2 regions of the Lysinibacillus sp. UBA5994 genome follow, and region 2 is predicted to be linked to the other one. Evidence: predicted binding sites of a transcription regulator. Region 2 holds the regulator's gene; the other holds the start of a gene.
What was found. The regulator LexA, encoded in region 2, represses DNA repair genes until DNA is damaged. The targets are predictions, from matches to a motif close to CGAACATATGTTCG.

Region 1 (5,337 bases), on a different contig from region 2:
TTTATGCTCGCCAGGCTTAACCTTTGAACGATTAAGCTTCTGTGCCAAAGATTTATATAAAATTTCATTTATCAGTGTAGATTTCCCTGAACCAGACACACCTGTCACTGCTACAAATAAGCCTAATGGAACATCTACTTTAACATTGCGTAAATTATTTTCCTTGGCACCTTTAATGGAGAGCTTTCGACCATTTGGTTGGCGTCTTTCAATTGGTAAAGGAATAAACTTTCTACCACTTAAATATTGTCCAGTTAAGGATTTTTCATTATTCATAACTTCCTGTGGTGTACCTGCTGCCACAATTTGACCGCCATGGACGCCTGCTCCAGGTCCTACATCGATGAGATAATCTGCAGCAAGCATCGTATCTTCATCATGCTCTACCACAATCAGCGTATTTCCAATGTCACGCATATTTTGTAATGTGCTAATCAGTCGATCATTATCTCGCTGATGCAAACCAATCGAAGGCTCATCTAAAATATAGAGGACTCCTGTTAATCGTGAACCAATTTGTGTAGCAAGGCGAATACGTTGTGCCTCTCCACCAGATAATGTACCTGCTGCACGACTCAATGTTAAATAGTCTAAACCAACATTCACAAGGAAGCCCAATCGTTCTTCGATTTCTCGTAAAACTAATCGAGCAATTTGCATATCCTTTTCAGTGAGATCAAGCTCTTTAAAGAAAGTGTCTGCTTCCTGAATTGAATATTGTGTGACCTCACCGATATGTTTATCAGCTACTTTCACTGCTAGCGTCTCAGGCTTTAAACGATACCCTTTACATGAAGGGCAAGCCTGCTGTGCCATGTATTTTTCCATCTGCTCACGAACATAATCGGATGTCGTCTCTTTAAAACGACGCTCAACATTGCGCACCACCCCTTCAAATTCAATCATTTGATCTCGCACATTGCCAAACTCATTTTCATAATGGAAGTGTATCTTGTCTTTTCCAGAGCCATATAAAACTTTATCCATCTTTTCCTTTGGCAAATCCTTCACAGGCACGTCCATTGGAATATCGTAATGATCACATACAGCTTTTAGTAATTGTGGGTAGTACTGCGAACTTGTTGGTTCCCATGGTGCGATGGCATGCTCTAACAAAGAACGATCCCAATCAGGCACCACTAAATCTAAATCTACCTCTTGTGTTGAACCTAAGCCATCACAGCTTGGACAAGCACCAAACGGACTATTAAATGAAAACATACGAGGCTCTAACTCACCAATAGAAAAACCACATAATGGGCAGGCATGATGCTCACTAAATAGTAACTCTTCATGTTCCATCACATCGACAAGCACACGTCCATCTGCCAGGCGTAAAGCCGTTTCTAAAGAATCACTCAGACGAGCAGCAATCCCTTCCTTCATAACAACACGGTCCACTACTACTTCGATGGAATGCTTTTTATTTTTATCAAGTTCGATAGCATCATCTAAATCACGCAATTCCCCATCAATTCGTACACGAACAAACCCCTGCTTTTTTAAATCTTCTAGCAGTTTAACATGGGTACCCTTACGTCCAGAAACCATTGGTGCAAGGAGCTGCATCTTAGTTCTCTCAGGATAGGTTAATAAACGATCCACCATTTGCTCAATCGTTTGGGAAGTGATTTCTATGCCATGATTTGGACAAATCGGTTTACCAATACGTGCATAAAGTAAACGTAGGTAATCATAGATTTCCGTTACCGTACCGACAGTAGATCGTGGGTTACGACTAGTTGTTTTTTGGTCAATGGAAATAGCAGGCGACAAGCCTTCTATTGCATCGACATCTGGTTTATCCATTTGTCCAAGAAATTGGCGGGCATAGGCGGAGAGGGACTCAACATAACGACGTTGGCCCTCCGCATAAATTGTGTCAAATGCTAGAGAAGACTTTCCAGAGCCTGATAATCCTGTTAAAACGACTAATTGGTCACGTGGAATTGTGACATTGATATTTTTTAAATTATGAGCACGTGCGCCTTGCACGACAATTTCAGTATTTTTCACAAGTCATTCACCCTTCTACCTTCAATTCAAATATTGTATCTCGTAACTCAGCCGCACGTTCAAAATCAAGCGCTTTTGCTGCTTCCTTCATTTCGACTTCTAGGGAAGCTAAGAGCTGTTCTCTTTCCGCCTTTGTCAGCTTTTTGCCTTTTGTTGCCTTTGTTACATACGATTCCTCTTCTTCTGCTACTTGTGTTGCGCGAATCACATCTGGGATTTTCTTAATGATCGTTTGAGGTGTTATGCCATGCTCCTCGTTATAAGCCATTTGTAACGCACGACGACGTTGCGTTTCATCAATCGCCTTTTTCATCGAGTCAGTTATATGATCCGCATACATAATGACATGACCATTCGCGTTACGAGCAGCACGACCAATGGTTTGAATCAATGAACGCTCTGAACGTAAAAATCCTTCTTTATCAGCATCTAAAATTGCCACAAGGGACACCTCAGGGATATCAAGACCTTCACGCAATAGATTAATACCTATTAGCACATCATACGTTCCTTTGCGTAGCTCACGGATAATTTCAATACGTTCTAGTGTCTTAATTTCTGAATGTAAGTATTCTACTTTTAAGCCCATTTCCTTCAGGTAAGCCGTTAAATCCTCAGACATTTTCTTCGTTAGCGTTGTCACTAAAACTCGCTCATCACGCGCAATTCGATCTTGTATTTCATCAATTAAATTATCAATTTGACCTTCAATAGGACGTACATCAATTAATGGATCTAATAATCCAGTTGGACGGATAATTTGCTCTACCATTTCTGGTGTATGCTCCAGTTCATAAGGACCTGGTGTGGCTGATACATAAATCGCTTGATGTACGCGGTTTTCATACTCTTCAAAACGTAATGGACGGTTATCTAGAGCAGATGGCAATCGGAAGCCATGTTCTACGAGCACTCCTTTACGTGCTTGGTCACCATTGTACATTCCTCGAACCTGTGGAAGTGTTACGTGACTTTCATCAACCACAAGTAAAAAGTCTTCGGGGAAATAATCTAGCAAAGTATATGGAGTAGCACCTGCTTCACGCAATGTTAAATGACGTGAATAGTTTTCAATCCCAGAGCAAAAGCCCATTTCACGCATCATCTCTAAATCATAGCGTGTACGCTGTTCTAAACGCTGTGCCTCTAGTAATTTATCTTCTGCACGTAATAATGCAAGTCGTTCCTCTAATTCTTTTTCAATATTTTCAATCGCTTTACGCATTTTCTCTTCTCGTGTAACGAAGTGAGATGCAGGAAAAATAGCAACATGCTCTCGATCCGATAAAATCTCTCCCGTTAGTGCATCTACCTCACGAATGCGATCGATTTCATCCCCAAAAAATTCCACACGAATACAATGCTCATCACGAGAGGCTGGGAAGATTTCCACTACATCTCCACGTACCCGAAATGTTCCGCGAGTAAAACTAACATCATTTCGCTCATACTGAACGTCTACAAGCTTGCGTAATAGCTGATTACGTTCAATTTCCATGCCTGTACGAATGGAAACAACCATTTCTCGATATTCTTCGGGAGAACCTAAACCATAAATGCAGGACACGGATGCAATAATAATGACATCCTCACGCTCAAACAATGCAGAAGTAGCAGAGTGACGCAGCTTATCAATTTCATCGTTAATGCTAGAGTCTTTTTCTATATAGGTATCTGTCTGCGGTACATAAGCTTCTGGTTGGTAGTAATCATAGTAGCTGACAAAATATTCAACGGCGTTATTCGGGAAGAACTCTTTAAATTCACTATACAACTGGCCAGCTAACGTTTTATTGTGTGCCATAATTAGTGTTGGTTTTTTAACTTGCTGGATGACATTCGAAATGGTAAACGTCTTACCTGTTCCAGTAGCACCAAGCAATGTTTGATGACGTTTGCCTGCTTTCACACCCTCCACTAATTCCGCAATGGCCTGTGGCTGATCCCCGTTAGGCTGATATGGCGCTTGTAAATCAAATGTTTGCACTCATGTCCCCGTCCTTTCCTTCCAATTTGTACATATATTTTAGCATAGCAATATTAAAATTTCGAACATTTAACGAACGAATGTTTGTAAAAATTTTTTTCATCTCTAAAATTTTTAATACATAACAATACAGTCAATTTAACTTGTTACTCTTATAATAGCCGTTTTATTAGGTTTTCAAGCTTCATCGATGGATGGGATTTCCTGTTTTGCTTTATGTGCAGCTCACACTCTCTCAGGAGTCGGGCTATGTACTTTTAGAGCGACTCTCACTTTTTTTATAAACAGCGTCTCAAACTTTTTAAATGACTTTCCCCATTCTATAAGCAAGATCACTTCTTCTAACCAAAACATACAATCTTCACATCCTCTGCAACTATTTTCAAAGGCAAAAAAATCCCACTCTCCAATGGATATGGAGAGCGGGTTCGTCAATATGATTCATCTTCTGTTTGGTGTAAGGAAGTTAGTTCGGATGCGTATTGATAAAATGCGTTTTCATCTTTTTCATCGAGTGCTCTATCTATCAGAACCATGAGCTGCTCTTGCCGATGCATACGCTGGATACGATTTAAAAATAAATCTAAATAAATCTCGTTTAATAATTTCTCTGCCTCATCAACTTTTTTCGACTGACCAACGGCTTTCAGAAAATCTGTATACGAATAATATTTATCCAACGATCCCACCTCGATCCTTTTCTAAATTATATGAAAATTGAATTTAAAAAGCAATGCTTACGATTCGAAAATATCTTGGATTAGCTATTAATCATTTTATATTTAGAGCAAATTCTCTAGGCATTTCGTGCTTTTCTGAACGATTTTCAACTATTTCATTTAATTTAAGAAAGTCATATTCTGTTTTACACTACCGTTATCACTAGAAAAGAGGAGGCACTCCCTATATGACAACTAACTTTGTAAACGGCTACTTAATTTCATTCAATACTTATTTGCTGCAACCTATTCAGCATGACTCCAAAGTCTTCACGCATGTGATTGATAAGCATAATGAGCTGATTGTTACACGCAAACCGATGCATGTCCTTCGAAAATCCTGTCTCTCATTAGGATCAACTTATGAAGCCGCAAAACAATCGGCTAAACGTTTTTTCGGCAATCAACATAAGCTACCAATCGTCGTGGCCTTTGATTATGGTTATCCCTGTATTTTTCTGCCAACTTATTCACCCAGCTCCATTCACAATATATGGATAGGGCTTCATGCAATTATTAATATTACTCCTAGTGAATTGGGGTGTATTGTAACGTTAAAAAATGATAAACAAATCGAACTACCTATTCGTTATGCTTCCATTAGTAAACAATTTC
Region 2 (5,337 bases):
ACCTACAACTACTCCAGATACAACAACGCCATAATCAGTCCTCCTAACCCACTCAGAAGCGCAAGAAAATTTGCGTTTCTGGCTGGGAAATGGATGACTAATTGAAAAAATCATTTATACTGAGTAGGATAAGGAGGTCTTTTCACATGTTTAAGAGAAAAAGAAAGTCGCATGTTTCGATTGAACTGAAGGATTATGTGCTGCGTGCGATTGTGGCGAAAGGACCAGAGCCTAATCAGTGGCAGGGCTATGAATACCCTTTAGCAGCTGGAATCGTTGAAAATGGAACTATTATCGATGAGGTAGCTCTTTTTGAGGTGATTAAAGAGCAAGTAATGAAATGGACAGGGAAAAAACAGGCTGTTCGTATGTTTGTCCCTGATACGACGGTTCTATTGAAAAACTTTGAGCACCCTAAAGATGTAAAGCCTCAGGAATTACGAGGATATGCTGAAATGGAATTGGGACATTCTATTCATTTACCATTTCAAGACCCTTTAATTGATGTGTATGATGCAGATGCCGAGGACGGCAAGGCTATCTTATTTGCTGCACCTTCTGAAGAGATTACGAAACTGGTAGGGATGCTGTTAGATGTTTCATTAGAACCCGAAGCTGCCGATATTCGTGCGCTTTGTAATATACGTTTATTAGAGCACATGTCCTTATTAATGCCTAATAAAACCTATTTAATTGCAGAATGGTCAATTAATGAACTCTCCATCAGTATTTTTTCCAATGGCCAAGTGGAGTTTTTGCGCTATCAAACCATTGAAGTAGATATGACGCAATGGCTGGGAAAGAAAGAGAATGAGTTTAGCTATCAATTTATTTATAATGGTGAATCAGAGAATTATCAAATGGTCGTAATGGATCAGGTTTTAGAGATTGATCGGATGATGAATTTCTTTAAGTTTTCTTTACATAAAGGTGAAAAAACAGTGGATGAAATTATCATGCTTGGCGATAACCCACTATTGAAATCAATTGGGAACTTACTCGCTTCTAATTTAGAACCACCACTAAGGGTTGTCGATGGGAAAAAAATTGAGAAATCGTTTCCGCGCTTTAAGCGAGAATTTTCAACGTTGCTTGGCTTAGCTTTGAAGGAGGTTCGTTAATGGTTCCAGATATAAACCTCTTACCACAACTTGAAAAAAGAACAACCTCTCCCAAGCTTTTTTATAGCTTGGTGATTGTCATTGTGGGACTTATTGTAGCTTATTTACTTTTTTTATTTTTTACATCCAAAAGTGAATTGTCACGATTGACTGCAGAGGAACAGGCATTAACAACACAGCTTGATCAATTGCAGCAAGAGCTAGACGCACGACAAAATGTCGATCAGGGTTCGTTGGAAGATTCAGTAACTTTTATACAAAGCGTTTCTTATCCTGTAACACCGTTAATTGATGAAACAAAAACTTTATTACCAACTCAATCCTATTTACGTAGCTATGTTTTCGGAGAGAACTCGGTGAATATTGAAGTGGATTTTGAAACGATGACAGATATATCGAAATATGTGGAGCGACTTTTAATGAGTAGCTATTTTACAGATGCTCAAATTAACACTGTCTCAAACTTTGAAATAGAGCTAGGTGAACAAAGGGTGTTAACACCCCAACAAAAATTTAAAGAAGTACCGCGATATTCAGTGTCCATTACAGCGACAATCGATTTTATGTATTTAGCTGGAGGACGACGCTCATGAATAAATTAACGAGTAGTAAAAATTCGTCTATGATCTTGTTACTTGCGCTGATAGCTGCTATTTTATTTGCGCTGTATTATTATTTGCTTTCACCAAAATTGGATGAAGTGAATGAAAAAGAGAGTAATGTATTGCAGGTGCAGCAAGAATTAGCTAGTGTCAAAGAACAACTAGCACAATTAGACAAAGAGCAGGGACAGCCTACTATCAATATATTAGCCTTAAGACAAAAGCTACCTGTAACAAGAGCCGTTGAAAAGATTATTCTTGATTTAGCTGAGATTGAAGAGGTGACAGGAACTCGTGTACTGTCTTTAACTGTTCAAGGTGAGGACGGCACTGTGACACCTTCAGATGAATCGAATGATCTTAATATGTTGGAGCAGGCTGAAGCAGAGGTCAATGGTGATCAGGAGAACAAGGAGACTACTACACCGATTGCATCTCTTTCGAAGGACTCTTTACCAACTAATTTAAAGCTTGTTACTTTTATATTAGAGGTGGGTGCGCTTGATTTTAATTCTCTTGAAAGCTTTTTACAGGAGGTTGAACAATTAGAGCGTATCATGAAAACCGATAAGATTGAATTTAAATTGCCTGGAGAGCAGGCACAGCTTGAGAAAGATGCAGATCTTACGTTAAAGGCAACAGTGCAAGTGACGACGTTCTACTACGAAGAACAACAATAACTTTATTGATAGGCGCACCATACTTCATTTGTATGGGCGCCTATTGGTTTAGGAGGACATAAAATTGGAAATGGCTTATACGATCTTTATTTTTTTATTTGGACTTGTCTTTGGCTCTTTTTATAATGTAGTTGGCTTACGTGTACCACAGAAGGAGTCGATTGTACATCCTCCTTCACATTGTCCAAAATGTCAGAGACGACTGACGGCGCTTGATTTAGTACCAGTTTTGTCTTATGTATTGTTAGGAGGAAAATGTCGGGGTTGTGGCAATAAAATTTCTTGGGTTTACCCAGTCATAGAATTAATGACAGGTGTATTATTTGCCTTTGCTTATTGGCAGCTAGGCTGGGGCATAGAATTGATAGTAGCACTCTTTTTTATCTCTTTATTAATTATTATCGTTGTATCAGATTTAGCCTATATGCTAATTCCAGATAAGGTGTTAGTATTCTTTTTACCTTTGCTAGCTATTGGACGAGTGCTGTCACCATTAACACCGTGGTGGGACTCTCTTGTGGGTGCTGTGGTTGGCTTTGGCATATTATATATCATTGCTGTGCTATCAAACGGTGGCATGGGTGGAGGCGATATTAAATTATTCTTTTTAATTGGTCTCGTTCTGGGTACGATTGATACACTGTTAACGCTATTTTTAGCTGCAGTTATTGGTATGATTGTCGGGATTACCATGTTATCGAAAAACAAACAGGGGAGAAAAACACCCATTCCGTTTGGGCCATCTATTGCATTGGCCGCAGTTATTGTTTATTTCTATGGCGATGTATTAATTCATTGGTATCTAGGCTTTTGGTAATTGTGAAATTTTCAAGAATGTGGAGGGAAGCAAGTGAAACCGATTATTGGTATTACAGCCTTTGTAGAGGATGATTTATCCTCTCGATTAAATGTTGCTTACAGTAAAAGTATCATTGAAGCAGGTGGAATTCCACTGATTATTCCAATTGGAGTAGAAGAAGAGGCAGCCCAGATTTTAGCCCTCACAGACGGTTTATTATTATCTGGTGGTCATGATGTGCATCCATTTCTATTCGGGGCTGAGCCTTCATTAAAGCTTGGAAAAATTCACCCAGCGCGAGATACGATTGAGTTAGCATTGATTGAAGCCGCATTCCAACGTAAGATGCCTATTTTCGGGATCTGTCGAGGAATTCAAATACTAAATGTTGCATTAGGTGGTACCTTATATCAGGATATTGATAGTGATCACTTTAGTACCAAGTTACTCCAACATATGCAGCAATCAGGTCGAACTGTAGCTACCCATACTGTACAGGTTATTGCTGACAATCTATTAGCGACTATCGTTGAACAAGAGAAAATAGCAGTGAATTCATTTCATCATCAAGCGGTGAATGTTTTAGCAGAAAAATTAAAAGTAGCGGCAAAATCTAACGACGGTATTATCGAAGCGGTAGTTCATGAGGAGATGCCATTTTGCTTAGCTGTTCAGTGGCATCCTGAGGAACTAGCCATAGCAGGAGATGAGAGTGCTCAAAAGCTATTTTCAGCCTTTATTGAAGCGAGCATAAAATTTAAGAAGGAAGCTTAGAAGAGGCATTGTACAAAGAATCCAATCGTATGTGGATTCTTTTTTTGCGTAAAAAAGAGGATACATGCTCTTAGAAGGAACATAATCCTCAAAATCTGCTTTAATCGTTAATGTACACGTCTATAAAGACCTACAACTTGTCCTAAAATAGAAACTTGATCGACAATAATTGGTTCCATAGAAGAATTTTCAGGCTGTAAACGGAAATGGTTTTTCTCTTTAAAGAAACGTTTTACAGTTGCTTCATCCTCAGCTGTCATAGCTACAACAATATCCCCATTATTAGCTGTTGCCTTTTGTTTTACAATGACTAAATCTCCATCTAAAATCCCAGCTTCAATCATTGATTCCCCCATGATTTCTAGCATGAACAATTGATCTTCACTTGTGCCATACGTATCGGGTAATGGGAAGTATTCTTCAATATTTTCAATTGCTGTAATTGGAGAACCAGCTGTAACCTTCCCGACAAGTGGGACATGGATCACCTGTTGTTTTTGAATGGATTCTTCAGGCTCTAAAATTTCAATTGCACGTGGCTTTGTTGGATCTCGACGAATAAAGCCTTTTTGTTCTAATCGAGCTAAATGTCCATGAACAGTTGAACTGGAAGCAAGTCCAACTGCTTCACCAATTTCACGTACTGATGGCGGATATCCTTTAGCTCGTACCTCTTCCTTAATGAAAGCTAAAATGTCCTCTTGTCTTTTCGAAACTTTTTTCATGAGTGCTCACCTCTTTTTTCTAAAATCATTCTTCTTATTTGATAGTATAACAGAATGCGAACATGTATGCAAACATAGGTTCGAAAAGTGTTTGACAAAAACGTTTGTTCGCTTTATTATGGGAACATACATTCCGAACAAACATTCTTAAAAAGGGGTAATGATTATGACATGGTTGAAGAAAAACACACATATCTCAATTTTAATAGGAGCTTGTTTATTATTTGCAGCATACCTTTACATTACTGATCCAGGAAAAGTTAGTTACGCAGAAATTAAAATCGAACATGGGGATAGCTTGTGGTCGTTAGCCGAGCAATATCGTGGTAAAATGAGTACTGATGATTGGATAAAGCTTGTAAAAACTGAAAATGAACTAGCAGATATTAAAATTGTAGCGGGAAAATCTCTAGTTATTCCTGTAGTGAGTGATCAAGCCAGTCCCATCAATACTATCGAAATTGCGAGAAATGAACAATGATAAATAATCAACTATCGGCTGTTGTCTATTGTCGCGTAAGTACTGAAAAAGAAACACAAAGCTCCTCATTAGAGCGCCAGCAGGAAGAGTTGCTGCGCTATGCTAAAGAGCAAGGCTATGCGGTGAAGGGCGTGTTTAAAGATCAACATAGTGGC

Region 1: uvrB (excinuclease ABC subunit UvrB) is a predicted target of LexA. The motif match lies at 4,077-4,090, and genes of this name have one in related genera.

What each region holds. Positions count from the first base shown of each region.
Region 1 is NZ_DJAU01000017.1:13,014-18,350, forward strand. It holds gene uvrA (excinuclease ABC subunit UvrA) at 1-2,016, opposite strand, end outside; gene uvrB (excinuclease ABC subunit UvrB) at 2,024-4,003, opposite strand; gene B3D98_RS05205 (IDEAL domain-containing protein) at 4,435-4,683, opposite strand; gene B3D98_RS05210 (competence protein ComK) at 4,911-5,337, shown strand, end outside.
Region 2 is NZ_DJAU01000050.1:95,964-101,300, forward strand. It holds gene B3D98_RS15440 (prepilin-type N-terminal cleavage/methylation domain-containing protein) at 1-34, shown strand, start outside; gene pilM (type IV pilus biogenesis protein PilM) at 147-1,121, shown strand; gene B3D98_RS15450 (PilN domain-containing protein) at 1,121-1,714, shown strand; gene B3D98_RS15455 (hypothetical protein) at 1,711-2,403, shown strand; gene B3D98_RS15460 (prepilin peptidase) at 2,468-3,220, shown strand; gene B3D98_RS15465 (gamma-glutamyl-gamma-aminobutyrate hydrolase family protein) at 3,254-3,976, shown strand; gene lexA (transcriptional repressor LexA) at 4,084-4,701, opposite strand; gene yneA (cell division suppressor protein YneA) at 4,868-5,182, shown strand; gene B3D98_RS15480 (YneB family resolvase-like protein) at 5,179-5,337, shown strand, end outside.